Regions from separate parts of the Streptomyces sp. NPDC101132 genome, predicted to be linked through region 2. Evidence: riboswitches for the same ligand, from Rfam matches in the RefSeq annotation. Region 2 holds a riboswitch; the other holds the start of a gene.

Region 1 (21,522 bases), on a different contig from region 2:
CACCGCCGGCACTGCCCCTCCGGCGGACGGCCCGACGCCATCGGCGCGCCCTCCGGGGCCACGCCCGCGAGCGACCCGACACCGCAGGCCGCGCCGGTGGGTATGCCGGCGCCGGTGCCGGTCTCCGCGGGCGTTCCCGTCGCCGTACGGCGTCCCAGCCAGGGAAGCATGCGCAGGCCGCGCGACTGCGGGCGGTGCCGGTGGTGACGGTGCCGGGGGTCGAAGACGCGGTCGACGGCGCGCTCCAGCTCGCCGCCCAGCAGGGCCCGTACCAGGCGGCCGTCGACGAACACGGCGTCGGACAGGGCGAGTCGGATGCCGTGGACGGCGTCGTCGCAGAGCCGGCGCACCTCGGTGAGGTCCGCGCCGGTGACGGCGATCGGGTTCCACGCGCCTGACGTCTCGTCGGCCGCCAGGTCCTCCACGGCGTCCAGCAGGTGCGCCAGCCGGCCGAACAGCCGGCCGGCCTCCGCCAGCGGTGCGGCGTTGCCCGGGCGGTCGGTGAGCACCGCGGTGTGCGCGAAGGCGGCCGCGGTCGCCGTCTCCGTGGGCTCGGTGACCGTCAGCAGCGAGCCGCCGGGGCCGGTGGACCGTTCGATCTCCGGCTGGCGCTCGACCGCCCCGATCAGCACGGCGGTGTCGAAGCCGAGCCGTACGCCGCCCTCGGCGCCCGCCCGGTCCCAGCCGTGGGCGATCCGGCGGGCCGCCAGCGCCACCGGCCGGCGCGCCACCAGGCCGTCGCCGTCGGCCACGTGGTCGCGTATCTTCGCCGCGGCCAGCACCAGGGACACCGTGGCCGCCAGCCGCGCGCCCTCGCCCTGTGCCACGTCCGCCGACCGCATGCCGCGCAGCGGGCACGGGCCGGCACCGCGCCGCCAGTCGCCGGTGCGCTCCGACTGCGCCTCGGTCAGCACCGAGACGATCAGGCCGTCGTAGTTGGTGGCCACCCGCGCGAACTGTCCGTACTCGCTGCGCAGTGCGAGGCACAGCCCGCACAGGTGCGCCATCCACTCGGTACGCAGGCCTTCGCCCAGGCGATGACGGCAGGGCCTGATGATTCCGAACACCGAACTTCTCCCCCGTAAGAACACAGCCACGACGGCGTGACGTCAGCCGCACGTGACAGCAACACGCGGCCGACATCCTAGATGGTTCCCTCCGGTTGCCCGCCGGGCGGCGGAGCGGTGCGGGACCAGGGGATCTCGGCCCAGACCTGTTTGCCGCCGCTGAGCGGCACCGAGCCCCAGGACGCCGTCATCGCCTCGACGATGAGCAGCCCCCGGCCGCCGGTCGACTCCCAGCTCACCGACACCGGTTTGACGGGGCTGCGGGGCGACGCGTCGCTCACGGCGATCCGCAGCCGGTCCGCCGAGAGGGTCAGGTCCATGCCCACCTCGCCCTGGGTGTGCGCGATGGCGTTGGTGACCAGCTCGGACACGACCAGCAGGGCCGCGTCGAGTTCGTCCGCCGCTCCCCAGGAGCGGAGGGTGCGCGCGGCGAAGCGGCGGGCGTGCAGGACCGCGTCGGGCAGCCGCCACACCTTCCAGTGGCTGCGCAGCGGCCGGTCCCGTGTGCCGTCGTAGCGCAGCAGGAGCAGCGCCACGTCGTCGTCGCGCCGGCCGGCGGCGACGAGCAGTTCGTCGGCGACGGCTCCGGCGTCGACCGGGCCGGCCACGGCGAGCACGTCGCGCACCCGCCGCATGCCCTCCTCCAGCGGCATCCGGGCGGACTCGACCAGGCCGTCGGTCAGCAGCACCAGCAGGGTTCCGGGGAGCAGGCCCGCTTCGGTCATGGGGAACTCGGCTTCCGCGAGCACGCCCAGCGGGGGCCCGCCCTCGACCACCAGTTCCTCGGTGATGCCGTCGGGGTGGCGGAGCAGCGGCGGCAGGTGGCCGGCCCGTACGACCTTGGCGATGCCCTCCTCCATGTCCAGGTCCACGTACCCGCAGGTGGCGAAGAGGTCGGTCTCCATGCCGACGAGCAGCCGGTTGGCCCGGGCGACCACCACGTCGGCGGGGTGGCCCTCCACCGCGTACGCCCTGACCGCCGTGCGCATCTGGCCCATGATGGTGGCCGCCGCGGCGCTGTGGCCCTGTACGTCCCCGATGACGAAGGCGACGTGGCCGCCGCCGAGCGGGATGACGTCGTACCAGTCGCCGCCGACCTCGAGTCCGGCCGTCGCGGGGAGGTAGCGGGCGACGGCGACCCCGCCGGGGAGTTCGGGGAGTTTGCGGGGCAGCAGGCTGCGCTGGAGCATGGTGGCGAGTTCGTGGCCGGCGTCCAGGGCGTGGGCGCGTACCAGGGCCTGGCCCACCAGGCCCGCGGTCGCGGTCAGCAGCGACCGCTCTTCCGGTCCGAAGCGGTGTTCGGCGTCCCACCCCACCAGGCACGCGCCCACGGTCCTGCCCTCGGCGGCCAGCGGCAGCACGGCGAGACCGCCGGGTCCCACGCCCAGCAGGCCGCGTTCGAGGGCGGCGCCGGGGGGCCACAGGCTGAGGTGTCCCCCGCGCAGCGCGCTCTGCAGGGTGGGCAGGTCGCCGAGCGGCAGGTCGGGCCACTCGGAGCGCCATTCCGAGCGCCAGGCCTCGGGCCAGGCGTCGGGTTCGGGCGGGTCGAGGCAGGTGATGACGAGCCGTTCCGGTTCCAGTTCGCCGATGGCGACGCGGGCGGCGCCGAGGGGTTCGCGCAGGGCGGCGACCGCGAGCCGGCTGACTTCCCGGATGGTCGCCGCACCCGCCAGGGTGGCGGACAGCCGTTGGACGAGGGAGACCTCGTCGGCGCTGGGCCGCAGGTACGTGGCGTCGGCGACCACGCCCAGGACGCGGCGCGGTGTGCCGTCGGGGTCCGCCTCGACGCGGCAGCGCAGGCCCAGCCAGCGCAGCTCGCCGTTGGGGCGGTGGACGCGGAAGGCCAGCTGCTGTCCGTCGGGGGCCGGCCGGTCCGGCTCGACGATCGCCATGAGGGCGGGCATGTCGTCGGGGACGGCGCGGGCGAGCAGGGTTTCCACCTTTCCGTCGAACTCCTCGGGGGACAGGCCGAGCAGCTCCAGGACGTGGGCGTGGGCCTCCATGCGGCCGGTGCTCAGTTCGACGATGAACGCGCCGCCCTGGTGCGGCACCAGGGACTGGGCGAGGTGCGCCTGGGGGGCCTTGCGTCCGGCGGAGCGGGCGGCGACGGATTCGAGTCCGGCGGCCACCTGGTCGGCGTAGAGCTCCAGGAGGCTGCGGCGGTCGGGGCTGAAGCCGCCCCGGACCTCGCCGGCGACGACGAGGCACCCGAGCTCCTGGTCGCCGTGGCCGAGGGGCAGCGCGCCGAGGGAGATCCCGGACGGCGGGTCGGGGTCGGGGGCGGGGTCGGCGTCGGGGTCGGGGTCGGGGTCACCTTCGCGGATCCGGGCGGGGCCCTGGTGGGGGTCGGCGGTGAACGGGGCGGGTTCCCCGGGGGCCAGCCACAGGGCGCGGCCGTCGCGGAAGGCGTGGGCGGCGGGCGAGCGGCCGGCCACGGCGAGGACGGCGGGCAGTGCGTGGAGGAGGCCCCGGTTGCCGGTCAGCTCGGCCAGATGGAGTTCCCTGCCCTGGTCGGCGACCACGTAGACAGCGGCGAGCTCGGCGCCGCAGAACGCAAAGCCACGACTGGTCACCGTCCGCGTCGCCTCCTCCGGGGGTTGCGCCGGCCGCCTCCCCTCCATGCTGTCGCGCCCGGGACCGTCCGGGCGAGTCGGGCCGCGGCCGGGGCCCTGAGCTGCTGCGGCGTGCGGCGCCCGGCTGATCGGCGTGGCCTGCTTGACCGGCCGGGCGGGCGCCTCCAGAGTCGGAATCCGGTCCTGGGCGACCGGCACCCCGCGTGACTTCACCCCCCGTGACTCCGCACCCGACCGTAAGGGCCGCCATCGTGACCGGACGCACCCCTGAGCCGACCCGGAGCCCGGGACCGGGCGAATCCTCGGGCGTACCCCGGGGCGGACCCCCGGGCGAGCCCCTGGGCGAGCCCCGATGGCCGATGGCGGCGGCCGTCGTCACCGCGATGGTGCTGACCGTCCTGCTCCCCGACGACCTCCGGCTGGCGCCCCGCTGGGTTCTCCCCGCCGTCGAGGGGCTGCTCCTGCTGGCGCTCATCGCCGGCGACCCGGGCCGGATCGACCGGCGGTCGGCCGCCCTGCGCACGCTGTCGATCGCCCTCGTGGGGGTGCTGGCGCTCAGCGCCGTCTGGTCGACGGTCCAGCTGGTCGACGACATCCTGCACGGCGGCCAGGAGACCAGCTCCGCCGTCAGCCTGCTGCAGACCGGCGGCACGGTGTGGACCGGTACGGTCCTCGCGTTCTCCCTGCTGTACTTCGAACTCGACGGCGGCGGGCCGGCCGCCCGCGCCCACCGCCTGCCCGGCGCGCCCGCGCTCGCCTTCCCCCAGCAGGTCGACCCGCGGCTGGGCAGCGCCGACTGGCGCCCGTACTTCATCGACTACCTCTACCTCGGGCTCACCAACGCCACCGCGTTCAGCCCCACCGACGTCATGCCGCTCGCCCCCTGGGCGAAGATCGCCATGGGCATCCAGTCGCTGGTCTCCCTGCTGATCCTCGGTCTCGTGGTCGCCCGTGCCGTCAACGTCCTCGCCTGACGCCTGACGCCTGACGGAACGGCCCGGGGCTGTGCGGACTCCTGGTCGGGGCCGTCGCCCGTCCGCCACGCCCGGGGACCCGGGGCCGGGCGCGGTGGACGGCCGGCCCCGGGAGCCTCTCGGGTCAGGCGTCGTCGCCGGTGAGGCCCGCGCGGACCTCGCGGGCGGCGGCCACCAGGTTCTCCAGGGAGGCGCGGGTCTCGGCCCAGCCGCGGGTCTTCAGTCCGCAGTCGGGGTTGACCCACAGCCGCCCGGCCGGGATGGCGTCGAGGCCGGTGCGCAGCAGGCCGGCCGCTTCCCGGGTGCCGGGGACGCGCGGGGAGTGGATGTCCCAGATGCCGGGGCCGGCTTCGCGCGGGTAGCCGTGGGCGGCGAGTTCGCGGGCGACCTGCATGTGCGAGCGGGCGGCTTCGAGGCTGATGACGTCGGCGTCGAGGTCGTCGATGGCGGCGACGACGTCGCCGAACTCGGCGTAGCACATGTGCGTGTGGATCTGGGTGTCCGGCCGGACCCCGCTGGTGGTGAGCCGGAAGGCCTCGGTGGCCCAGGCCAGGTAGCCGGCGTGGTCGGCGGTGCGCAGGGGGAGGGTCTCGCGCAGGGCGGGCTCGTCGACCTGGATGACCCGGACACCCGCGCTCTCCAGGTCGGCGACCTCGTCGCGCAGGGCGAGCGCGACCTGGCGTGCGGTGTCGCCGAGGGGCTGGTCGTCGCGTACGAAGGACCAGGCGAGCATGGTGACGGGGCCGGTCAGCATTCCCTTGACCGGCTTGGCCGTCAGGGACTGGGCGTACGAGGTCCAGCGGACGGTCATCGGCTCGGGGCGGGAGATGTCGCCCGCCAGGACCGGGGGGCGCACGTAGCGGGTGCCGTAGGACTGGACCCAGCCGTGCTGCGTGGCGAGGTAGCCGGTGAGCTGCTCGGCGAAGTACTGGACCATGTCGTTGCGTTCGGGTTCTCCGTGCACCAGGACGTCGAGGCCGGTCTTCTCCTGGAAGGAGATCACCTCCTCGATCTCGCCCTTGATGCGCGCCTCGTAGCCGGCGGTGTCGATGCGTCCGGCCCGCAGGTCGGCACGGGCCGCCCGGAGCTCGTCGGTCTGCGGGAAGGATCCGATCGTGGTGGTCGGCAGCAGTGGCAGACGCAGGTGGGCGCGCTGGGCGGCGGCACGTTCGGGGTAGGGCTGGGAGCGCTGCCGGTCGGCCTCCGTGACGGCCGCCGCGCGGGCGCGGACGGCGGGGTCGTGGGTGAGGGGGGACGCGGCCCGGGAGGCCAGGACGGCGCGGTTGGCGGACAGTTCGCCCGCCACCGATGCGGTGCCGGAGGTGAGTCCCCTGGCCAGGGTGGCGATCTCGGCGGCCTTCTGCCGGGCGAAGGCCAGCCAGCGCCGGATCTGCGGGTCGGCGTCCTTCTCGGCGGCGGCGTCGAGCGGGACGTGCAGGAGGGAGCAGGAGGCTGCCACGTCGACCCGGTCGGCGAGGCCGAGCAGGGTGCCGAGGGTGGTCAGGGACTTCCCCAGGTCGTCGACCCAGATGTTGCGGCCGTTCACGACCCCTGCGACCAGCCGCTTTCCGGGCAGTCCGCCGACGGCCGCGAGGTCGTCGAGGTTGGCGGCGGCCGGGCCGGTGAAGTCGAGCGCCAGTCCCTCCACGGGTGCCTTGGCCAGGACGGGCAGGGCCTCGCCGAGCCGGTCGAAGTAGGACGCGACGAGCAGCCTGGGCCGGTCGGTGAGGGCGCCGAGTTCGCGGTAGGCGCGGGCGGCCGCGTTGAGTTCGGCCGGGGTGCGGTCCTGGACGAGGGCGGGCTCGTCCAGTTGCACCCACTCGGCGCCGGCGGCGCGGAGGGCGGTGAGGACCTCCGCGTACACGGGCAGGAGCCGGTCGAGCAGGGTCAGCGGCCGGAAGTCGGCTGCCGCGCCGGGTGCGGGCTTGGCGAGCAGCAGGTAGGTGACGGGGCCGACGAGGACGGGACGGGCGGTGTGGCCGAGGGTGAGGGCCTCGCGGAGCTCGGCGACCTGCTTGGCGGGGTCGGCGGTGAAGACGGTGTCCGGGCCGAGTTCGGGGACCAGGTAGTGGTAGTTGGTGTCGAACCACTTGGTCATCTCCAGCGGCGGCACGTCCTGGGTCCCGCGTGCCATGGCGAAGTAGCCGCCGAGGGTGTCGGCGGCGACGGCGGCCCGGTGGCGTGCGGGGATCGCGCCGACCATGACGGTGGTGTCCAGGACGTGGTCGTAGTACGAGAAGTCGCCCGTGGGCACTTCGGTGATGCCGGCGGAGGCGAGCTGCTGCCAGTTGGCGCTGCGCAGGTCCGCGGCGGTGGTGCGGAGTGCGTCGGCGGTGACGCGGCCCTTCCAGTAGCCCTCGATCGCCTTCTTGAGCTCACGGTTCGGGCCCTGGCGGGGGTAGCCGTGGACGGTGGCGCCTGCTGCCGCGGCTGCGGACTTGGTGGTCACGGAGATCTCCTTCGCGAGATGAATCCCTGAGATCCCGATGGGCCCCGGAGGCGCGAAGGGGTACGAGGAGCGGACGGCCACGACCCGCGCGGCACGCGCGGTCGACCGTCTGCTGTGTACGCCGACCCGCCCACGAGGTCACCGGGACATCCGCGCACGGCTCGGGCCGGCACGGGCAACGGGCAGGTCTTCGGACTCGCGGGCACGCCGGCCTCCGAAGAGGCGGGCACCTACTGGCCGTCGCTTCCCAGGACCTCGCGGTCCCAGTGCGTATGACGGCGGTCGTTCCCGCTCACCGCTGCGGGGCAGTCCCGGATTCCCACCGGGTTCCCTCTTGCGACGCATCCCGCCTGGCGGACGGGGCGAACCAGCTGCACCGGCCAGCGTATGCCGGACGCCTGCCGGGTGACGACCCCCGTCCGGCATGCGGACGCGTGCCAGGGCCGCCGCCCCGGCGGGGGGGGTACGCGTTTTCGGCCGGCTCGAACGGGTGATAACCCCCTCGGTGTTGCACGTGTGCCGGCGGGGGGCGTGATGAAGTACGACCTGTCCGACCGCCTCGTCGTGGGGATCGCCTCCAGTGCCCTGTTCGACCTCACCGAGTGCGACGCGGTGTTCCGGGAGCGGGGTGAGGACGCGTACCGGGCCTGCCAGGAGGCCCATGCGGACGACGTCCTGGGCAAGGGCGTGGCCTTCCCCTTCGTGCGGCGCCTGCTGTCGCTGAACGACCTCGCGGATCCGTCCGATCCGCTGGTCGAGGTCATCATCCTGTCGCGCAACGACCCCGACACCGGGCTGCGGGTGATGCGTTCCATCGCGGCGCACGGTCTGCCCATCAGCCGGGCGGTCTTCCGGCAGGGCCGGCCGTCGCACCGGTTCATGCCGGCCCTGAACATGTCGTTGTTCCTGTCGGCCGACGGTGCCGACGTCCGTGCGGCGATGGCCGACGGGCTGCCGGCGGGGCACGTGCTCAGGACGGAGCGGGTCGACGACGACGCCGACCGGGAGCTGCGGATCGCCTTCGACTTCGACGGCGTCCTGGCGGACGACTCCTCCGAGCGGATCTACCAGTCGGCGGGCATCGACGAGTTCCGCGCGCACGAGGTGCTCAACGCGACCACCCCGCACGACCCGGGCCCCCTGCGGGAGTTCCTCGCGGGCGTCAACCGGATCCAGCGCCGCGAGGAGGAGGAGCGGCGCGCGGTCCCGGCGTACCGGCCCCGGCTGCGGGTGTCCCTGGTCACCGCGCGGGACGCCCCCGCGCACGAACGGGCGGTGCGGAGCCTGAGGCAGTGGGGACTCCGGGTGAACGACGCCTTCTTCCTCGGCGGCGTCGACAAGGCGGCCGTGATGCGCGCGCTCGACCCGCACATCTTCTTCGACGACCAGGTCGCGCACCTGAACGGCACGGCGCCGGCCACCCCGAGCGTCCACGTGCCGTTCGGCATCGTGAACGCGCCGGTACCGTGATCATCCGGGGCACGGGGTGTCCGGGTGTCCGCCCGGTCCGTGCCGGGACTGTCGACGGCGAGTGATGGGGCTGCAATGGGTGCGCTGGAGAAGCCGGAGGTCGTGGTTCCGGAGGGTGCGGCTCCGGCCGAGCTGACCGTCCGGGACCTGGTCGTCGGGGACGGGCCCGAGGTGAAGCCGGGCATGGTGGTCAAGGTCCACTACGTCGGGGTGACCTTCGAGACCGGGCAGGAGTTCGACGCCTCCTGGGACCGGGGCGAGCCGTTCAAGTTCGCGCTGGGCAGCGGCCGGGTCATCAAGGGCTGGGACCGGGGGGTGAAGGGGATGCGGGTCGGCGGCCGGCGCGAGATCGTCGTTCCGCCGCGGCTCGGCTACGGGAACCAGTCGCCCTCACCGCTGATCCCGGCCGGCTCGACGCTGGTGTTCGTGGTGGACCTGGTCGACTCGTACTCGGGCACGGGCGGGTGGAGCAGCGGCGCGTGAGGCCCGCTCCGCCGGCCGGCTGCGCGGGCCGCGCGGCCGTGCTCCGGGCTCACGCCGCGCGGCGCCCGGTCCAGGCGTGGTGGTGGTCGACAAGGGTCTCCTGCCAGGGGCGGTAGGTGATGCCGAGTTCCTCGGTGCTCCTGCGGTTGTCGACCGCGAACCTGATCCCGAGGTGCTTGCGGATGTAGTCCTGCGTGAGGCCGAAGGCCGGTCCCAGGAGCCGTACCGGCCAGTGCGGCAGGCCCCACCGGGGCAGGCGTGGGTCCCTGGGGCGCACGGCCAGCAGGGCCCGGGCCATCTCGCGGAACGACACCATCTCCGGCCGGGCCAGGATGTACCGGCCGTGCGCGCCGGGCTGCTCGGCGGCGGCGATGTGGGCCGCGGCCACGTCCCTGACGTCCACGACGGTGAAGGAGAAGTCGGGTGCGCCGTAGCAGAACCAGCCCTTGAACAGCTCGTCCACGAGGAAGAGGCTGCCGGATGCCGAGGCGGGGGTGAGCGAGGGCCCGAGGACCAGGCCGGGGTTGACGGACACCATGCGCCAGCGGTCCTGGGCGCGCGCCGCCTCCCACGCGGTCTGCTCGGCGGCGGTCTTGGCGTAGTGGTACGGGTTGTTCTCGACGGTGCTGGTGGTGTTGACGTAGCGCTCGGAGAGCGTGCGGCCGTCCATGTCCAGGACGTCGGCGTAGTCCCCGAAGATCGCGCCGACGGTGGAGGTGAAGACGAGGCGCTCGACCGTGGGGGTCCGCTCGATGCCGGCCAGGACGTTGCGGGTGCCGGTCAGCGCCGGCTCCACCACGTCCTTCAGGGCGTCCTTGATCTGTTCGGGCATCAGGAAGGGCGAGGCGACGTGGAAGACGACCCGGCACCCGTCCATCGCCCGGTCGAAGGAGCCCGCCACCATCAGGTCCGCCTCGAACAGCTCCAGCCGGCCGGGGAAGCGGCCGGCCATCTCGTGCAGGGGGCGCACCTTCGCGGCGTCCCGCAGCGACCGGACCGTGGCGTGGACGCGGTAGCCGCGCTCCAGCAGCGCCTGGACCAGATGGCTGCCGACGAAGCCGGTGCCGCCGGTCACCAGCACCGGGCCCCCGGCCGTGCCCCGCGTGCCGTCCATGCCCCCACCGTCCCTCGGCCGCGCCCGCACGCCTGCCGCGCGGGTCGCCGGAGCCTACGCCCGGGGGCCGCCCGGCACCAGGGGTACGGGGTGCCGGGGGGCGGGTGCGGGGGTGCCGGGGGTGCGGGTGCGGGGGTGCCGGGCGTCGGGTACGGGGTGCCTGCGCCCCGTCAGCCGGCTGCGCGGCGTCTGCCGCGTTGGCGGCGCGGGTACGGCAGGAGGCGGGGCGGCCGCCTGGCGGCCACGTCCTCGATCCAGCCGAAGGTCAGCACGAGCAGCCCGGCCAGCGGCACGGCCACCAGCAGCGTGAACCACTGGCTGGCCAGCAGCCACCGGAAGTGCTCGTAGACGAAGGGGACGCTCCACAGGGGGTCGATCAGCGGGATGGCCGCCACGAGCGCGGTCTGGTGCCAGAGGTAGACGCTGACGGCGCGCGCGTTCAGGAAGGTGATCAGGCCGTTCCAGCGTTCCAGCGGGCCGGGCCAACGCTCCCAGTACGGGCTGATGTGGAGCAGGAGGGCGACGAAGCCGAGGGACCACAGCGACTGGGCGATCGGCCAGGCCTCGATGTCGGTCGGCACGGTCGGGTCGACCGGCCGGGTCTGGAGGTACCAGAAGCCGGCCACCATCACGAGCGGCGCGACGGACGGCAGCACGTACTGCGGGATCTTCTTGAGCAGACCCTCCTGGTGCGCCATGCCGAGGATCCAGCAGGAGCCGAACATCGCGAAGTCGCTCGCGGTCTCCCAGACCCGGTAGTAGACGAACTCCTGGTCGGGGAAGAAGGTGTGCATCACGACCGTCAGGGCCAGCGGCGTGCACAGCGTCACCCACGGGAGCCGTCGCAGGGCCCGGAGCAGCAGCGGGGAGAACAGGACGTACCAGAGGTAGGCGCGGAGGTACCAGAGCGGTACGACGATCTGCGCGGCCCACGTCGGCTCCACCAGGTGGAAGCCGGTCAGGCCGTCCGCGTACGGCGGGGTGCTCAGCGGCAGGACCCAGAAGGACAGCTTGGCCCACCACCAGGTGGGGTGGCCCTCGGAGTCGGGGCCCCAGCCGTCGAGGATCTGGAGGGTGATCAGGATGGCGCCGAACAGCCACATCGGGGGCAGCAGGCGGCGCAGCCGGCCGCGGATCACGCCGAGGGCGGGGCGGCTGAGGGAGCGGGCCATCAGGGAGCCGGCGAGGGCGAACATCACGCCCATCGACGGGAAGACCAGGGGCAGCCAGGCCCAGCCGAAGTTGTGGTAAAGCACCACGCGGCCGAGTGCCAGGGCACGGAGGAGGTCCAGGTAGCGGTCACGGCCGCGGGCGGGCAGGGGCCGCGCCCCGGGTGCCTCCGGTGCGTCGGCCGCCCCGGGAGTGCCGGGAGTGCCGGGCGTACCGGGAGCGCCCCGCCACGGTCCGGATCCCGCTTCGGCCGCGGGCGCGGAGGCGGGAGCGGGCGCGGAGGCGGGAGCGGGCGCGGGCGACGGCCAAGGCTCGGGCCACCCCTCGTACGCCGTCTGCCGGGTCGGGGCCTCCGGCTGCGGTCGCGGTACGGGCGGAACCCTGAGCCTGAGGGTGTCCTGGTTGCGTCCGGAGTGCTGGGGTGCGGTCACGGTCGGGCCTCCACCGGTGCGGCGGCGACCTCGCCGGTGCGCCGGAGCTTCTGCCAGCGCAGGCGGCCGCCGGTCATCGCCGTGATCGCGGACTGCAGCAGGACGACGTACATCAGCTGCCGGTAGACCATCTGCTGGATCGGCAGGCTGATCAGGTGCCAGGGCTTCTCGCGGTCGAGCCGGAAGGCGTACCAGGACAGCGCGCCCTGGAGCAGGATGAAGCCGCCCCAGCTGAGGAGGGTGAGCTCGGCGTCCCCGAAGAACACGCCGTACAGCAGGAACAGGTCGACCAGCGGTGCCAGCAGCGGGGCGACCACGCCGAAGAGCACGATGAGCGGCAGTCCGAGCCGTCCGAAGCGGCGGGCCGGCCCGTCGGAGGTCACCGCGCGGCGGTGCTTCCACATCGCCTGCATGCTGCCGTAGCTCCAGCGGTACCGCTGGGACCAGAGCTGCTGGAGGCTGGCGGGTGCCTCGGTCCAGGCCCGGGCGTGCTCGGCGTAGACGATCCGCCAGCCTTCGCAGAGCACCGCGATGGTGATGTCGGTGTCCTCGGCGAGGGTGTCGTCGCTCATGCCGCCGGCCTGCCGGAGGGCTTCCTTGCGGAAGGCGCCGACCGCGCCGGGGATGGTGGGGATGACGCCCAGCATGTCGTACATCCGGCGGTCCAGGTTGTGGCCGAGGACGTACTCGATGTGCTGCCAGGCGCCGATGAGGCTGTCGCGGTTGCCGACCTTGGCGTTGCCCGCGACCGCGCCGATGGCCGGGTCTCCGAAGGGCTGGATCAGCTCGCGGACGGTGGACGGTTCGAAGACGGTGTCGCCGTCCATCATCACGATGATGTCGTACGAGGCGGCCGCGATGCCGGCGTTGAGCGCGCTGGACTTGCCGCCGTTGGTCTTGCGGATCAGCCGGACGAAGGGCAGGGCCATGGCCTCGACGATGTCGGCGGTGCCGTCCGTGGAGCCGTCGTCGATGACGATCACCTCGATCGGGTGGTCGCCGGCGGCGAGGGAGTTGAGGGTGTTGGCTATGCACTCGCGCTCGTTGTACGCGGGTACGAGCACGGTGACGGGCCGGGTGACGGGCGGGCCCCAGGCGTCGCGGCGCTTGGCGCGGCGGGCGTGGACCGGTGCGAGGACCAGCATCAGCGCGAACCGGCCGAAGTTGAGGAAGCCGACCACGGCCAGCAGCCCGACCAGCACGGGCAGGGTGAGCACGGCGAACTGGGTGGCCCAGAGGTAGCCCTTGCCCGCCCACAGCTGGAAGCCCTGCACCGGCACGGTGGCGCTGGAGGCGCCGAGCGCGTCGGAGATGGTGGTGAAGCGGTAGCCCTGCGCCTGGAGCCGGTCGATGATCTGGCCGAGCGCGGTGAGGGTCTGGGTGCGGTCGCCGCCCGCGTCGTGGAGCAGGATCAGCGCACCCGCGCCCGGCCGGGTGGGCATCGCGGCCTTGACGATCTTCTCGACGCCGGGGCGCTTCCAGTCGTCGGTGTCGCGGTCGACGAACGCGGTGAGGTAGCCGCGGGCGCCGACGTACTTGATCACCGGGTAGTTCCAGTCGTCCAGCGCCGTGGCGTCGGAGGAGTACGGCGGGCGGAACAGGGCGCTGTGCACGCCGGCCACGCCGGCGAGGGCCAGCTGCGTCTGGGCGAGCTCCCAGCTGATCCGGGCGTGGGACTGGTAGACGAGGTCGGGGTGGGTGAAGGTGTGCACGCCGAGTTCGTGGCCGCCGGCGACGATCTGCCGGATGAGGTCGGGCTCGCGGGTGGTCATGGCGCCGGTGACGAAGAAGTCCGCGCGGACGCCGCGGTCCGCGAGGATCTTGAGGATCTTCGGGGTCCACTTCGGCGAGGGGCCGTCGTCGAAGCTCAGTACGGCGGTGCGGTCGGGGATCCGGTAGCTCACGGGGTGCTCGTTGCGGCTGCCGCGCGCGTCGATGACCGGGCCGCCCTTGAGCAGGTTGTGCGGAACGCTGAACTTGTCGACCGAGATGGCGATCCGGTCGTCGTGGAACGCCTCGTTGGTGGCGAGGCCGCGCAGGACGAGCAGCGCGAGCAGGCAGGCCAGCAGGGACAGCGGCATGAAGAAGCGCAGCGGTGGCGCGGCCAGTCGGCGCGGCCTCAGCAGGGACTGCCGGCGGCGCTGGTGGCGGGACAATGACGCTCCTGGAGATGGGTGGTGCGGGCGATCGGTGGTGCGGGGGCCGGCGGGGTGCCGGGGGTGGAGGTCGTCGTCCCGGGGGTGGTCGGACCGTCGTGCTCCGGGCTTCGTGGGTCAGGAGGAGGCGGACGGATGCGAGGACGCGGACCGCGACGGCGACGCGGACGGCGCTGACGGGCGGGTGCGCGCCGGCGACGGCAGGGGTGTGGCCGGGGCGGGGGCCCAGGTGGGCTGCTCCGGGACGCCCATCGCGGGGGCGTCGGCCTGTACGCCGACCAGGCTGCTGCCCATGGCGACCGCCAGGACCGCGCCGATCAGGGAGACGGGCCAGCCGAAGCCCCGTAGCAGGCGGCCGCGGGTGCCCGACTGGTCGACGAACACGGGCGCGGGAGCGGGTTCCTCGGGGCCCGGCCCCGGGGTGTCGGGCTGTGCCTGGTACGCCGATCCGCGTTCGAAGAAATTGAAATCTTGGCGCACCTTGCGAGGGCCTTTCAGTGCAGGGTACGTGGACCGCGGGATCGCAGGGCGAACGCTAGTGCACCGGCCGGATTCGACTTGGACCCGTTGTCTGGATTTGGCGCGATCTGCCCGGCCGTCGTAATCGGATCGAAATGCCGAATTCTCGTACCGGAGGGTAGTTCCGCTCGCGCACGGGAGGGTGGCGGCGAATACCTCCCGGACCCTTAAGATGACGCCTCACGTGACCGCGATCATCGGATCCGCGATCATCTCCCCGCTATTCGATCTTTATGAAAAACGGGCGTGTTCGGAAACCGCCTCTGCGCCCCAAGGAGCCCGTGTGAGCCTGCCCCGCCGCACCTCTCGCCGCCGCGCGTGGAGCGCGCTCGCGCTGCCCGCCCTGCTGTGCGTGCTCGCCGCGTGCTCCGGCGCCCCGGGCGGTGACGACGCCGCCGCGCCGGCCCCGAGCACCCCGCCGACCCCGGCCGGACCGCCCGGAACGATGTTCGACGACTTCCACTACGACGGCGCCGACGACCCGGCCTTCGCCGCCAACGGCTGGGAGGTGCGCACGGGCGGGGGCGGCCCGGGCATCAAGGACACCTGGTCCGGCGGGGCCGGCTTCCCCGCGGACCCGACGGCCCAGGGCGGCCGCGTCCTGCGGCTGCGCGCCTCCACCGACGGCACCGCCGGGGGCACGAGCCAGGTCGAGGTGCAGAGCACCGGCCGGAACCTCTTCACCGGGACCTTCGCCGCCCGCGTGCACTTCAGCGACGCGCCGACGAGCGGCCGCGACGGCGACCACGTCGTCCAGACCTTCTTCCCGATCTCGCCCGCGGACTCCTCGGCGAACTACAGCGAACTGGACTGCGAGTACCTGCCGAACGGCGGCTGGGGCTCGGTGGGGCCGCAGCTCGACAACGTCAGCTGGTACAAGGCCGATCCGCCGGACCGCGTCAGCCACACCCTGAGGAAGCGCCTCCGGGGCTGGCACATCCTGATGATCACCGCCATGGACGGCAAGGTCACCTACTCCCTGGACGGGAAGGACCTGTTCACCAGCTCCGGCAAGTACGTGCCGCGCGAGAAGATGGACGTCCATTTCAGCAGCTGGTTCATCGACCTCCCGTTCACCGGCGGCCCGCGCACCTGGGACATGAAGGTCAACTGGTTCTACTACAAGGCCGACGAGGCGGTTTCCCACGCGGAAATCAAGAACACGGTGAACGCCTTCTACTCCGCGGGCACCCACCACATCAACACCCTCCCGAAGTCCTGAACCCCCAAGATCCCTTTTCGCTCTCGTTCAACTTCCCCCGATAAAAGGCCAGAAGACGCACCGTCATTCACCACCCCGATCCATTTACGCATCGTCAGGTCCGGTCTATTGCAGGGCTCCGACGAGGTGGGCCAGGAGGCGGGATCTGGGGGGCATCGTGGCGGTGAGGACGTGTTCGTGGTCGGCGTGGGCGCCGTCGCCCACGGCGCCCAGGCCGTCGAGGGTGGGGCAGCCGACGCCGGCGGTGTAGTTGCCGTCGGAGCCGCCGCCGACCGCGGCGGCGTGGCCCAGCGGAGCCATGCCCAGGCGGGCGGCGATGTCCTCGGCCAGGGCGAAGAGCTTTTCGGAGGCGGTGGTTTCCAGGGGCGGGCGGTTCGGGCCGCCGGTGATGCGCAGGCTCGCCCGCGGGTCGTGCGGGCGCAGGGCGCGGATCAGGCGGTCGGTGGTGTCCTGGGCGGCGGCGCCGGGGACGCGTACGTCCACGCTGAGGTCGGCGCGGGCGGGGACGGTGTTGGCCGTGCTGCCGGCCGAGGCGAGCGTCGGGGTGACCGTCGTCCCAGGTCCGGTGTGCTCGTTCACCGTGTCGGCGATCTGCCGCAACGCCAGGATCTGGTGGGCGAGTTCGGTGGCGGCGTTGATGCCCTTCTCGGGTTCCAGGCCGGCGTGCGCGGCCCGGCCGAGGACCGTGACCCCGTAGAAGGAGACGCCCTTGCGGCTCGTCTTGAGCGCTCCGCCCGGTCCGGACGGCTCCAGCACGAAGGCCGCCGCGCACTGCCTCGCCAGGTCCTCGACGAGGTGGCGGGAGGTGCCCGAGCCGACCTCCTCGTCGCCGGTGACCAGGACGCACACCCCGTCGAGCGAGGGCAGGGAGGCCAGGGCGTGGAACATCTGGACCAGGCCGGCCTTCATGTCGAAGACGCCGGGGCCGCGGGCCACGCCGTCCTCCACCGACCACGGGTGGGTGGTGAGCGAGCCGATCGGCCAGACGGTGTCGTGGTGGCCCACCAGCAGGACGCGGGGCGGGCCGAAGGTCCACCGGACGTGGGTGACGCCGTCGACCACGAGCGTGTGGGGCTGCCCGCCGAGGAGCCGGGTGCCCTGTTCGGCGACGACGTGCGCGCTGCGGGCCACCGCGGTGTGGTCCGCGGAGTACGACTCGCAGGTCACCAGTTCTTCGAGGTCGGCGAGCATGGCGTCGAGCCGGGGCAGGGCGGGGACGGACACGTGGTCCGCCCACGGGTGGTGGGGTCCTCGGTCAGTCGGCACGGCGGGTCCTCCGGGTCGGGATGACCTCCACGCTAGGGCCTGACCGGCCGATCGGGGGCGGAGCCGGGCCGCGGCGGACGGGCGCGGGGTCCGGTCAGACCAGCAGGACCGGGCACGGGGCGTGGTCGAGGACGTGCCGGGCGGCCGGGCCGATGCCGTGCGGCCCGGGGTGGGTGCGGTCGCCGTCGCGGGCCAGGACAAGCAGACCGGCCGCCTCGGCCTCGGCGAGCACCTCGCGTTCGACGCGGCCGGTGCGTTCGCGGCGCGTACAGGGGCGGCCCAGGCGGGCGGCCGCGTCGCCCAGGAGCCGCTCCGCCGCGGCGGTGGCGAGGCGTTCCATACGGGTGCCCGGATCACTCCCCCAGCCCCCGGCCGGGCGGTCCTCCGGCGGGCGGTCCTCCGGCGGGTGGCCCCGGCCCAGCAGGCCGGCGAAGGCACCGTGCGCGGCGCCCGGTACGCCGGCCGGGGTGACGTGCAGCAGGACGATCGCGGCGTCCGCCGGGGCGTGGGCGCGGGCGGCGTCCACACAGGCGGGCCAGGTGCCCTCGGCGATCCAGACCACCACGCGCACGGGCGTCAGCCTCCTCCGATGACGGCCAGCGAGACCCACAGTGCGGGCACCGCCGCGGCCAGGGCGGCCGGCACCGCGTACAGGCCGAGCCGGGTGAACTCCTTCAGTTCCACCTCACTGTCGTGCGCGTGGACGATGCGGCGCCACAGGAGGGTCGCCAGGGAGCCCGCGTAGGTGAGGTTGGGGCCGATGTTGACGCCCAGCAGGACGGCGAGGACGGCTCCGGGCCCCAGTGGGGCCGTCAGCGGGAGCAGGACCAGGACCGCCGGCAGGTTGTTGATCACGTTGGCGAGTACGGCGGCCAGCGCGGCCAGCGCGAACAGTTCGGGCAGCCCCGTGCCGTCCGGGACCACCCGCCCCAGCACGTCGTCGAGCCCGTTGTCGACCACGGCCCGCACCACGATCCCCAGCGCCAGGACGAAGGCCAGGAACGGCACGGAGGCGGCGCCCAGCAGGGCCCGCGGGGTGGTGCGCCGCCGCACCAGGGCGCGTACGGCGAGGGCCGTCGCGCCGGCCAGGGCGGCCCACGCCGGGTCGACGCCGACCGCCGAGGTCAGGACGAAGCCGGCCAGCGTGCAGCCCACGGTGACGAGGGCGAACAGCGGCAGCGGCGGCGGTTCGACGGCGGCGGGCGCCTCCGCCCCGGCGTCGAGGTCGGCGGCGAAGAAGCGGCGGAAGACCAGGTACTCGACGCCGATGGCGGCCGCCCACGGCAGGGCCATCAGGGCGGCGAACCGGGTGAAGCTCAGGCCGCTGGCCGCGAAGGCCAGCAGGTTGGTCAGGTTGGAGACCGGCAGCAGCAGGGACGCCGTGTTCGACAGGTGGGTGCAGGCGTACACGTGCGGTTTGGGACGGGCGCCGATCCGGGCGGCGGTGGCGAACACCACCGGGGTGAGCAGCACCACCGTGGCGTCGAGGCTCAGCACCGCCGTGATCGCCGACGCGGCCAGGAACACCTGGGCCAGCAGCCGGCGCGGCCGGGCCGCGGCCGTACGCGCCATCCACGCCCCGCACGCCTGGAACAGCCCCTCGTCGTCGCAGAGCTTGGCGAGGACCAGTACGGCGGCGAGGAAGCCGGTCACCGGTCCGAGGCGCTCGGCCTCGGCCAGCGCCTCGTCGGCGGAGACGGCGCCGGTGACGACGAGCAGGGCGGCGGCCGGGACCGCGGTCACGGCCTCGGGCCAGCCGAAGGGCCGGACGACGGCGCAGACCAGGACGAGGACGAGCAGGGCCGCGGACAGCGCCTCCGCGAGCTGGGTGTTCAGGGTGGGGTCCTTCCGCGTCTCGGCGGCCGGTCCGCCTGTGCTCCGTCACCCCGCACGGTACCCGGCGCCCCGCCGCTCCACCGCGCTGACCTGGTGCGGGTCCCGCCGTGGGCGCGGCGGGGCCGCCCCGCTCCGGCAGGCGAAGTCGGGCGGGCGCGCCGACAATGAACAGGCCACGGATCGGAGGCGGGACCATGACGGAACGGTCTGTTGCCCTGGGAGGGGCGCACGGGGCCGCGGGGGACGACTGGTACGCGCGGACGCCCGCCGAGGTCCTCGGCGCGTTCGGTGTCGATCCCGGGGCCGGCCTGTCGGCGGACCGGGCCGCGGAACTGCTGAGGGCGCACGGTCCGAACGCGCTCCCCGCGGAGCGGCGGGTCCCGGCCTGGCGCCGCTTCCTCGCCCAGTACCGCAGCTACATGCAACTGGTGCTCGTGGCGGCCGCGATCGTCTCGCTGCTCATCCAGGAGTGGACGACGGCGGTCCTGCTCGTCGTCCTGACGCTGCTGAACGCGGTCGTGGGCCTGCGTCAGGAGGGCAAGGCGGAGAGCGCGATGAACGCGCTCCAGTCGATGCTCAAGGCCACGGCGAGGGTCCGCAGGCAGGGCGTGGAGGCCGAGATCCCGGCCGAGCAGCTGGTCGTCGGCGACATCGTGCTGATCTCGGCCGGGGACCAGGTGGGCGCGGACGGCCGGATCGTCGAGGCCAGTGCCCTGCAGATCGACGAGTCGGCGCTCACCGGCGAGAGCGTGCCCGCCGCCAAGGACACCGGCGCGCTGGCCGGTCCGCTGCCGACGCCCGGGGACCGCACCAACATGGCGTTCATGAACACGCCGGTCACGCACGGCAGCGGCGTGCTGGTCGTCACCGCGACCGGTGCCGACACCGAACTCGGCAAGATCTCCGGGATGCTGGCGGCCACCGAGAAGGAGGTGCCGCCGCTCACCCGGGAGCTCAACACCCTGACGCTGTGGATCACCGCGGCGGCCGGCCTGACCATGATCGTGATGTTCGCCCTGGGGCGGCAGCGGGACCAGGCGTGGGACGCGCTGTTCGTCAGCGCCGTGTCGCTGGCGATCGCGGCGATCCCCGAGGCGCTGCCGACCGTGACCCAGGCGATCCTGTCCGTCGGCAGCCTCAACCTGGCCGAGCGGAACGCGATCGTGAAGGAGCTGCCGTCGGTCGAGACGCTGGCCTTCACCTCGGCCATCAACTCCGACAAGACGGGCACCCTGACGATGAACCAGGTGACCGTCGTCGAGGTGGTGACGCCCACCGACCGGTACACGGTCTCCGGCACGGGCTACGGGCTGGAGGGCCGGGTCCACCACGCGGCGGGGACCGCGGCCGGCGTGGAGGAGGCGGTCCTGCCGTACCTCGTCACCAACGACGCCAAGCTGGTGGACGGCGTGCCGGTGGGCGACCCCACCGAGGCGGCGCTCCTGGTCCTCGGGCACAAGGCCGGCCTGGACGCCGACGCCACCAGGGAGCGCCTCCCCCGGCTCGCCACGCTGCCGTTCGACCCGGGCTACAAGCTGATGGCCACCTTCCACTCCGCGGCGGGCGCCGACGGCCGGGAGGTCGTCCGGTGCTTCGTGAAGGGCGCGGTCCCGGCGGTGACGGCACGGGCGGCGACCGCCCTGGCGGCCGGGGAGACCGTCCCGTGGGACGCGGCCCTGGCCGAGCGGGCCGACGCGCAGACGGAGCGGATGGGCGGCGAGGGCCGCCGGGTGATGGCCGCCGCCACCCGGGACCTCGACCCGGCCGCGTTCGACCCGGCGGGCGACCTGCTCGGATACGTCACCGACCTGCGGGTGACCAGCCTCGTCGGCATGGTCGACCCGCCCCGCGAGGAGGCGAAGGACGCCGTGGCGGGCGCCCAGGCGGCACACATCCGGGTCCGGATGGTCACCGGGGACGACGTCACCACCGGCGCGGCCATCGCCCGTCAGCTCGGGATCCCCGGCGAGGCGGTCCTGGGCGCCGAGTTCGCCGCGATGAGCGAGGAGGAGCAGCTCGCCCGGATCGACGGCATCGGCGTGGTGGGGCGCGTCGCGCCGGAGCACAAGGTGATGCTCGCCGAGACGCTGAAGAAGAAGGGCGAGGTCGTGGCGATGACCGGGGACGGCGTCAACGACGCCCCGGCCATCAAGGCCGCTGACATCGGGATCGCCATGGGCAGCGGCACGGACGTCGCGAAGAACGCGGGCCGCATGATCCTGTCCGACGACAACTTCGCGACCATCGTGTACGCCGTGCGGCAGGGCCGCAGGATCTACGACAACCTCACCAAGTACATCCGCTTCGTCCTGCTCCTGCTGGTGACGTTCGTGCTCACCTTCCTCGGCGCCACCGTCTTCGACATCGCGGCCGGCGAGCCCTTCACGCCGCCGCAGGTGCTGTGGATCCACTTCGTGGTGAACGCGTCCTTCGGCTTCGCGCTCGGCTTCGACCGGGAGAGCCCCGGGCTGATGCGCCGCAGACCGCGCCCCCGCGGGGAGTCGGTGCTCACCCGTCCGGTCCTGGTCACGGTGGGCCTCGCCGGGCTCGCGGTCACCATCCTGCTGCTGGGGCTCGTGAAGCTCGGCGAGGAGCTGTTCGACGGGGTGGGGACCGGCCAGTCCATCGCGTTCACGGCGTTCTCGCTCTGCCTGATCGTGGCGGCGTTCGAGTGCCGAAGCGAGACGGAGTCGGTGCTGACCCCCGCCACCTTCGACAGCCGGCAGATGAACTGGGTGGCGCTGGCCCAGCTGGCGCTCGCCGTGCTGGTGACGCAGCTGGACGGCTTCCGG
Region 2 (8,588 bases):
GACGGTTCCTACGCCGGTTCCGGACTGTCCAACGAGTGGGCCTTCAGCGCCTTCGCCGCCGCGGGTACCGCGGTCGTCGACGTCGCCCCGGGCGGGGACACCACGAAGAACGCCCGGACCGTCTACCGCAACCTGCTCTCCACGTCCGGCTGGCCCTCGGCCTCCCCTGTCGTGACCGACTACGAGCGCGGCACGCTCAACGCGTACGCGGCTGGCATCGACCCCGCCCGGGTCTCCGCCTCCCGCAACCTGATCGCGAACATCTACTCCTACTGGCAGACCGCCGAACCCGGCTACTTCGGCCCCTCCGCCAACTTCAACGGCACCGTCTTCGCCGCCCTCGCCCTCGGCGGCGCCAAGGCCCAGGCCGGCGGCGCCCGCATACCGCAGGCCCTCACCAACTCGCTCGTCGCCCGTATCCGCGCCAACCAGCACAACGACGGCGGCTGGCAGTACGGCAAAGCCGAGGGCAACCCGACCGCCCTGGCCACCCCCGGCGACATCGACATGACCGGCGCCGCCATGGCCGCCCTGTGCGCCTCCGGCGTCCCGAACACCGACACCGACGTCGTCCAGGCGAAGAACTTCCTCAAGAGCAAGCTCGTCACCACCTCGGGCGCCTTCAACTCGATGTACGGCGTCAACACCAGCTCCAACGGCTGGGCCGTCGCCGGCCTCAACGCCTGCGACATCAACCCCCAGACCGGCGACTTCCTCACCACCGCAGGCAAGACCCCGATCGACTTCCTCATCGCCAACCAGTACAACCCCGGCGGCGGCTTCAAGTACAAGCCGGCCGACACCAGCCCCACCGCCTACGCCTCGATCGACTCGCTGCGCGCGGTCGCCAGCGGCGGCTTCACCTCCGCCCCGCCCGTCCCGGTCACCCCGGGCGCCCCGCAGTGGGTGGCCCAGTCGACGTTCACCTCGGGCACCGCCACCAAGCTGGCGCTCACCGTGGACGACGGCGCGGGCGGCCTGAAGGTCTGCTCGGTCTCCTTCACCCCGACCGGCACGACCACCACCCTCGGCGACGTCCTGAACGCGGCAACCACGGCGGCCACCCCGGCCGGCTGTGTCACCAGCGTGACGCCGTCCTCCGGCACCGGCACCATCACTGCCGTCAACGGCAAGGCCAACAGCGGCCCCAACACCTGGAAGGTGAGCGTGGACGGCTCCGCCTTTGCCGGGGCCGCCCGCAACAAGGTGATCAACGTGGGCGACACCATCGCACTGCGCTGGGGCGCCTGAGACGTGCGACGGGCGGGGGTACGCGTCCTGCTCCCCCGCCCGTGGTGCGGCACCTGCTCGGATCAGAAGGACGTCCAGACGAACGACACCTGGTCGCCCGCGTTCAGCTTGAACTGGCAGCCGCCGACCGGGGTGGGCGTGCCGTTGACGGATATGTTCCAGTAGGCCGAGCCGCCGCCGCTGACACCCTTGATCGTGTCGACGGAGAAGTCGTCGAACGAGGCGTACCAGGTGCCGTCCCAGGCGAAGTAGTTCAGGCGGGCGGCGTCGTCCAGGGCGGCGGTCGGGGTGGGGACCTTGCTCGGGTTGGCGCCGCCGTTGGTGCCGTCGCACTTGTGGGTGCCGCCGGTGGCGGTGGTCACGTCGTGGCCCTTGGTCGTGATCTTCCCCTTGAACAGCTGCCCGCCGGGCCCCTGCACGGTGAGGTTGACCTTGACAGGGGCGTTGGTGTTGACCGGCTTGGCGTGGGCGACGGCCGGGACGGTGGTGAGGCCGGTGAGGGCGAGTCCCAGGGCGGCCGTGGTGACGGCGGCGCGGCGGGCGGGGCTCAGGCGCATGGGGTGGCCTTTCTGACCGGTCCGGTCGGCCGATGCGGCTCCCGCGACCGGCACGTCCCACCGGCGGCAGGCGGACGAGCGCGCTGACGTGGTGGTCCGGCGGTACCGGGCTTCGCTCTGCAGACCGTGACAGTGGAAGCGGATGCTGCCGCGCGGCGGGCATCCCGACTCGCGGCGCAGGTCAGCGCGCCACACACGGTTGCAGGTCAGCGCCGGATTCCCACCGGCTTCCCCCGATCGCACAGCCATTCGGTTGTGACCCGGCCGGAGCCGGGCAGTGGCATCGTACGGGGCGCACACCCGGCAGCCAAGCGCCTTACGTGGCAAGGGCGCTGAGCGACTCGGCCGCGCCGAGGCGGGTCGCGAGCGAGATGCAGCCAAATGACCCACTCGTTCGAATGAGCTTCATGCTCGCAAATCCCGACGGCTCCCGGTCGGTATCCCCGACGTAGAGCCGCATCTCCGACTCGCGCCCCAATTGCCGGAATTTCCGGCTGTACGTACTAGGATCCGCCGCTAGCATCACTCGATCGACCGCTGCTCACCCAATCGATTGGAAGCCCGATGATCGGCGTGCTCGTGACTTTCACGCAGACCGACAAGTTCGATCGTTCAACTCTGGCAAGGATTGCCGACGAACTCCGCGGACCGTTCGAAGGCATGGCCGGCCTACGCTTCAAGAGCTTCATGCTCGATGAAGACGGTGTTCGGGCAAGGAACTTCTATGTGTGGGATGACGAGGAGAAGGGCCGCTCCTTCTTCACGGAGCAGATCATCGACAAGGTGACGGGAATCTATGGCGTCCCGCCCCAAATCGAGTTCCTCGATATCGTGGGTCTTGTCGACAACTCCGGCACCTGACTCTCAAGGCGGCTGCACAACCGCGCGCCAGGGCAGTGCTTAGTGGCGACGGCAAGCCGAGAAAGGGGGTGCGGCGGACACCACTCCGCCGCACCCCTTCCACCACACGCTGCCGGGCCCCTCAGCCCGGCCGCAGCACCGGGTCCCTCAGCAGTCCCGGTCGTAGGTGTGGAACCCCCGGCCCGTCTTGCGGCCCAGCAGCCCTGCCTCCACCATCCGCATCAGCAGCGGCGGCGGAGCGTAGAGGGGTTCCTTGAACTCGTCGTACAGCGACTCCGCGATGGCGGACACCGTGTCGAGGCCGATGAGGTCGGCCAGCTTCAGCGGGCCCATGGGGTGTGCGCAGCCGAGCTCCATGCCGGCGTCGACGTCCGCCGGGGTGGCGAAGCCGGACTCGGCCATCCGGATCGCCGACAGCAAGTACGGGACGAGGAGGGCGTTGACGACGAAACCGGCCCGGTCCTGCGAGCGGATCGCAGTCTTGCCCAGGGTCTCCCGGGCGAAGGCCTCCACCGTCTCCACGGTCTCCCGGGAGGTGTGCAGCGAGGAGACGACCTCCACCAGCGGCAGCACGGGCACCGGGTTGAAGAAGTGCAGGCCGACGACCCGGTCGGCCCGCCCGGTGGCCATGCCCAGGCGCATGACGGGAAGGGAGGAGGTGTTCGTCGCGAGGATCGCCCCCCGGTCCTCGACGATCTTGTCCAGGGCTGCGAACGTCTCCGTCTTCACCTCAGCGTTCTCGGTGACGGCCTCGATGACGAGCTGCCGGTCAGCCAGGTCGTCGAGGCTGCCGGTGAAGACGAGGCGGGCGAGCGCGTCCTCGGCGGAGATCCGGTCGAGCTTGCCCCGCTGGACGGCGCGCTCGAGGGAGACGGCGACGCGTTCCCGGGCCGCCCGGGCGGCGGTGCCGTCGGCCTCGCAGACGACGGTGTCGAGTCCGGCGCGGGCACAGACTTCGGCGATGCCGGCGCCCATCTGCCCGCCTCCCACGACCCCGACCCTGCGGATACCGGCGCTCATGACCGCACCTCCGCACGGCGGACCAGGTGACGGCTGTACGTGTCGGGAGTGAAGAAGGCCGGCAGGTCGCGCCCCAGGGCAACCCGCTCCAGTACGGCCCTGGCCTCCGGTACGAGTGCGTACGGTCGCTCCGCGGTGAGCGCGGTGCATTCCTCGTCGATCACGGTGAGCAGGGCGTCCCGGTCGATCCTGCGGTGGCGCAGCCACTGCCAGAGCTGGACGCGGGCGATCTCGGCGGTGGCCGCGTCCTCCATCAGCCCGTACAGGGCGACCGCCCCCTGGCCGCGCAGCCAGGCCTCGAAGTATCGGAGCGAGATGGCGACGTTGGCGCGCACCCCTTCCGCCGTGGGCGGCGCGCTGATGCGGCGGACGGAGAGCAGGTCGGCGGCTCGGACGTGTACGTCCTCGCGGGTCCGGTCGAGCTGGTGGGACCTGCCTTCGAGGACGGCGTCGAAGACCTCGCGGCAGACCGGGACGAGCGCGGGGTGGGCGACCCAGGAGCCGTCGAAGCCGTCCTCGGCCTCGCGTTCCTTGTCCAGGCGGACCTTGGCCAGGGCCGCTGCGTTGACGTCGGGGTCCTTGGCCGGCACGTGCGCGGCCATGCCGCCGATGGCGTGCGCGCCGCGCTTGTGGCAGGTGCGGACGAGGAGTTCGGTGTAGGCGCGCATGAAGGGGGCGGTCATCGTGACCTGGGCGCGGTCGGGGAGCTGGAAGTCGGTGCGGTGGCCGAAGGTCTTGATGATGCTGAAGAGGTAGTCCCAGCGGCCGGCGTTGAGGCCGGCGCTGTGCTCCCGCAGGGTGTGGAGGATCTCCTCCATCTCGAAGGCCGCGGTGACGGTCTCGATGAGTACGGTGGCGCGGATCGTGCCGCGCGGGATGCCGAGGAGTTCCTGGGCGAGGACGAAGACGTCGTTCCACAGGCGGGCCTCGCCCGCGTTCTCCAGCTTGGGGAGGTAGAAGTACGGGCCGTGTCCGGCGTCGATCTGACGCTGCGCGCAGTGGAAGAAGTACAGGCCGAAGTCCACGAGCGACGCGGGGACGGGCCGTCCGTCGATCTCCAGGTGCTCTTCGAGGAGGTGCCAGCCGCGGGGGCGGACCACGATGGTCGCCAGGTCCTCGCCGAGGCGGTACACCTTGCCCTCGGGCGTGGTGAAGTCGATGCGGCGCTCGATCGCGTCGAGCAGGTTGAGCTGGCCGCCGATGACGTTGCTCCAAGTGGGGGCGGTGGCGTCTTCGAAGTCGGCCATCCACACCTGGGCACCGGAGTTGAGCGCGTTGACCGTCATCCGGCGGTCCGGAGGGCCGGTGATCTCCACCCTGCGGTCCTCCAGGCCCGGGGCGGGCGGGGCCACGCGCCAGTCGGGGTCGGCGCGGACGGCGGCGGTGGCGATGGAGAAGTCCAGCGGGGAGCCCGAAACGAGGCGGTCCTTGCGGCGGAGCCGCTCCTTGAGGATGTCGGCGCGGCGGTGGCCGAAGGCCGCGTCCAGGCATGCAATGAAGTCGAGCGCCTCCGGGGTGAGGATCTCGTCGTGGCGGTCGCCGGGTGCCGCAAGGACCCGGACCCGGTGCGTGGTGGCGGTGGTGGTCATACGGTCTCCTGACGAGGCGACGAGGGTGGGGCGGGAGCCGGACGGAGACGGTCCTCCGGCTCCCGCTGAACACGGGCCTCCGGCCACAGCCGGGCCGGGAGGGGGCGGAGCGTCCTAGTGGAACTGCTCTGCCTCCGTGGAGCCGGCGAGGGCGGTGGTGGAAGAGGCCGGGTTGACGGCGGTGGAGACCAGGTCGAAGTAGCCGGTGCCGACCTCGCGCTGGTGCTTGACCGCGGTGAAGCCGTGCTGCTGGGCGGCGAACTCCCGCTCCTGGAGGTCGACGTAGGCGGTCATGCCGTGTTCGGCGTAGCCGCGGGCCAGGTCGAACATGCCGTGGTTGAGGGAGTGGAAGCCCGCCAGCGTGATGAACTGGAACTTGTAGCCCATGGCGCCGAGTTCGCGCTGGAACTTGGCGATCTGATCGTCGTCCAGCGCGGCCTTCCAGTTGAAGGACGGCGAGCAGTTGTAGGCGAGCATCTGGTCGGGGTACTGCGCGTGGATGGCCTCGGCGAACTCGCGGGCCTGGGCGAGGTCGGGGGTGCCGGTCTCGACCCAGATGAGGTCGGCGTACGGGGCGTAGGCGAGGCCGCGGGCGATGACGGGGGCCATGCCGTTCTGCACGCGGTAGAAGCCCTCGGCGGTGCGCTCGCCGGTGCAGAACTGCGCGTCGCGCTCGTCGACGTCGCTGGTCAGCAGGTTCGCGGCGAGGGCGTCGGTACGAGCGATGATCAGGGTGGGGGTGTCCGCGATGTCGGCGGCCAGACGTGCGGCGTTGAGGGTGCGGATGTGCTGGGAGGTGGGGACGAGGACCTTGCCGCCGAGGTGGCCGCACTTCTTCTCGGAGGCCAGCTGGTCCTCGTAGTGGATGCCCGCCGCACCCGCCGCGATCATCGCCTTGGTCAGCTCGAAGGCGTTCAACGGCCCGCCGAACCCGGCCTCCGCGTCCGCGACGATCGGGGCCAGCCAGTCAGTCGTGTCGGCGCCGCCCTCGGCGGTGGCGATCTGGTCGGCACGCAGCAGCGCGTTGTTGATCCGACGCACCACCTGGGGAACGGAGTTGACCGGGTAGAGGGACTGGTCGGGGTAGGTGTGCCCGGCCTGGTTGGCGTCGGCGGCGACCTGCCAGCCGGACAGGTAGATCGCCTGGAGCCCGGCTCGGACCTGCTGCACGGCCTGACCGCCGGTGAGCGCGCCCAGGGCGTGGACGTAGTCGAGGTCGTGGAGCTGACGCCACAGCCGCTCGGCGCCGCGGCGGGCGAGGGTGTGCTCCTCGCGGACGCTGCCGGAGAGTCGGACGACGTCCTCGGCGGTGTAGGTGCGCTCGATGCCCGCCCATCGCGGGTCGTCGGCCCACCGCTGCTTGAGCTGCTCGGCCGCCGCCTTCGTCCTGTTGGTGTCTGCCATGACCGTCACCGTCTCCATGGGTTCGCGTGGTCTGCCAACCTCCCGACGCTTACGACAGGAGGTGGCACTGTGTGCCTTGATCTGAGGCGGGGCCGCCGACCCCACCTGGGGAGCAGCTGAGCAATGCTGCAGGTCAGCCTGGTTGGACTGGCCGGATTCCCGACGTCAGGGCGCGAGTCGGGCCCGGCATGTCTGCCAGGCTGCCGGGGTCCGGCGGGCCGCACGACAGACTCTGACAGCGGCACGCAGTGCCATCAATGAGGTACGTCTGCCAACTTCTGCGAATCTTCTGCAGCACATTTGCCAACTTTGCGAAGGGTTCACAGCGACGGGATCATGCGTAATCTGAGGCCGAAGCAGGCCGAAGGAGACCGGGTGGGCAAGACGTACGCGGGTGCGCGGTTGCGGCGCCTTCGTGAGGAGCGCCGGATGAGCCAGGCGGAGCTGGCGCGCGTTCTGGCCATCTCGCCCAGTTATCTCAACCAGATGGAGCACGACTCCCGTCCGCTGACCGTGCCGGTCCTGCTGCGGCTGACCGAGGCGTTCGGCGTGGACCCCGGCTTCTTCTCGGAACGCGACACCAGCCGCCTCGTCGCGGACCTGCGCGAGGCTCTGGCGAACGAGGTCGCCGAGGCCCGGGTCTCCCCCTCCGACCTGGCCGAGCTCGCCACCCGGATGCCCGTGGTGGCCTCCGTCCTCCTGGACCTGGGGCGGCGCAGCCAGCTCCTGGCGGAGCGGCTGGCTGACACCGCGGACGGCAGGGACGGGGGCCCGGCCGCGCCCCGTTCACCGCACGAGGAGATCCGCGAGTTCTTCTACCGGCGTCAGAACTACCTCCACGACACCGACCTCGCCGCCGAATCCCTCGCCCGAGAGATCGGTGTCCGCCCCGGAGAGGTCGTCCGGGTGCTGTCGAACCGTCTCACCGAGCAGCACGGGATCCGGCTCGCCTCGGACTCCGACCGGCTGCACCACTACGACGAGGGGACACGGGTCCTGCACCTGTCGGGCCGGCTCCGCCCCGGCCAGCAGGCGTTCCGCATGGCCACGCAACTCGCCCTGCTGGAGTACGGCGACGAGCTGGACCGGCTCGCCACGGAGGACTTCCCGGCTGGCTCCCCCGCCCACGGCCTGGCGCGCATCGGCATCGCCAACTACTTCGCCGCCGCGCTGATCCTCCCGTACCGCGCCTTCCACACGGCCGCCGAGGAGTTCCGCTACGACATCGAACGCCTCACCGACCACTTCGGCCTCGGCTACGAAACCGTCTGCCACCGCCTGAGCACCCTGCAACGCCCCAGGCTGCGCGGGGTCCCGTTCTCCTTCGTCCGGGTCGACCGGGCCGGGAACATGTCCAAGCGGCAGTCCGCCACCGGATTCCACTTCTCCCGCGCGGGCGGCACCTGCCCGCTGTGGAACGTCTACGAGGCCTTCGCCGCGCCCAGCCGGATCCACGTCCAGGTCGCCGCCATGCCCGACGGACAGCGGTACCTGTGGACCGCCCGGGCCGTGACCCGCCACCGCGGAGGCTGGGGCGAACCCGGCAAGACCTTCGCCATCGGGCTCGGCTGCGAGATCCGGCACGCGCACCGGCTCGTCTACTCCGACGGCCTCGACCTCGGCAACGCCTCCACCGCCACCCCCATCGGCATGGGCTGCCGGCTCTGCGAACGCCTCGACTGCCCCCAGCGCGCCGTCCCACCCCTGGGCCGGGCCCTGACCGTCGACGAGAACAGCAGCACGTTCGTCCCCTACCCCGTGGCGCGAGGCCGGGACTGAGGATCGGGCTCAGCCCAGCCGCCGGGCCTCCGCCTCGGTCACGGGGTCCCCCGCCCGCACTCCGTGGAGCACGTGGGCGAGCACCTCGGCGCCGCGGACCACGCGGGGACCCGGTCGGTTGAAGTAC

The links. A riboswitch is a leader RNA that binds a small molecule or an ion and turns the genes downstream of it on or off. The one in region 2 is predicted to bind cobalamin.
Region 1: it holds a riboswitch for cobalamin, as region 2 does, so the genes downstream of both, metE (5-methyltetrahydropteroyltriglutamate--homocysteine S-methyltransferase) here and ACIQUR_RS01940 (DUF4430 domain-containing protein) in region 2, are expected to answer to the same signal.

The regions. Positions count from the first base shown of each region.
Region 1 is NZ_JBIVYX010000009.1:229,191-250,712, reverse strand. Features, by position in the region: gene ACIQUR_RS22300 (DUF5685 family protein) at 1-1,067, opposite strand, end outside; gene ACIQUR_RS22295 (SpoIIE family protein phosphatase) at 1,145-3,640, opposite strand; gene ACIQUR_RS22290 (hypothetical protein) at 4,000-4,614, shown strand; gene metE (5-methyltetrahydropteroyltriglutamate--homocysteine S-methyltransferase) at 4,739-7,063, opposite strand; cobalamin riboswitch at 7,248-7,399, opposite strand; gene ACIQUR_RS22280 (5'-nucleotidase) at 7,598-8,533, shown strand; gene ACIQUR_RS22275 (FKBP-type peptidyl-prolyl cis-trans isomerase) at 8,609-9,016, shown strand; gene ACIQUR_RS22270 (NAD-dependent epimerase/dehydratase family protein) at 9,066-10,130, opposite strand; gene ACIQUR_RS22265 (acyltransferase family protein) at 10,301-11,389, opposite strand; gene ACIQUR_RS22260 (bifunctional polysaccharide deacetylase/glycosyltransferase family 2 protein) at 11,728-13,824, opposite strand; gene ACIQUR_RS22255 (hypothetical protein) at 14,005-14,367, opposite strand; gene ACIQUR_RS22250 (glycoside hydrolase family 16 protein) at 14,690-15,628, shown strand; gene ACIQUR_RS22245 (M20 family metallopeptidase) at 15,734-16,819, opposite strand; partial or broken gene ACIQUR_RS22240 (universal stress protein) at 16,992-17,465, opposite strand; gene ACIQUR_RS22235 (SLC13 family permease) at 17,471-18,730, opposite strand; gene ACIQUR_RS22230 (cation-translocating P-type ATPase) at 18,925-21,522, shown strand, end outside.
Region 2 is NZ_JBIVYX010000001.1:398,288-406,875, forward strand. Features, by position in the region: gene ACIQUR_RS01935 (hypothetical protein) at 1-1,251, shown strand, start outside; gene ACIQUR_RS01940 (DUF4430 domain-containing protein) at 1,314-1,808, opposite strand; cobalamin riboswitch at 1,945-2,087, opposite strand; gene ACIQUR_RS01945 (hypothetical protein) at 2,373-2,669, shown strand; gene ACIQUR_RS01950 (3-hydroxybutyryl-CoA dehydrogenase) at 2,817-3,689, opposite strand; gene aceB (malate synthase A) at 3,686-5,278, opposite strand; gene aceA (isocitrate lyase) at 5,393-6,682, opposite strand; gene ACIQUR_RS01965 (short-chain fatty acyl-CoA regulator family protein) at 7,058-8,461, shown strand; gene ACIQUR_RS01970 (cobalamin-binding protein) at 8,471-8,588, opposite strand, start outside.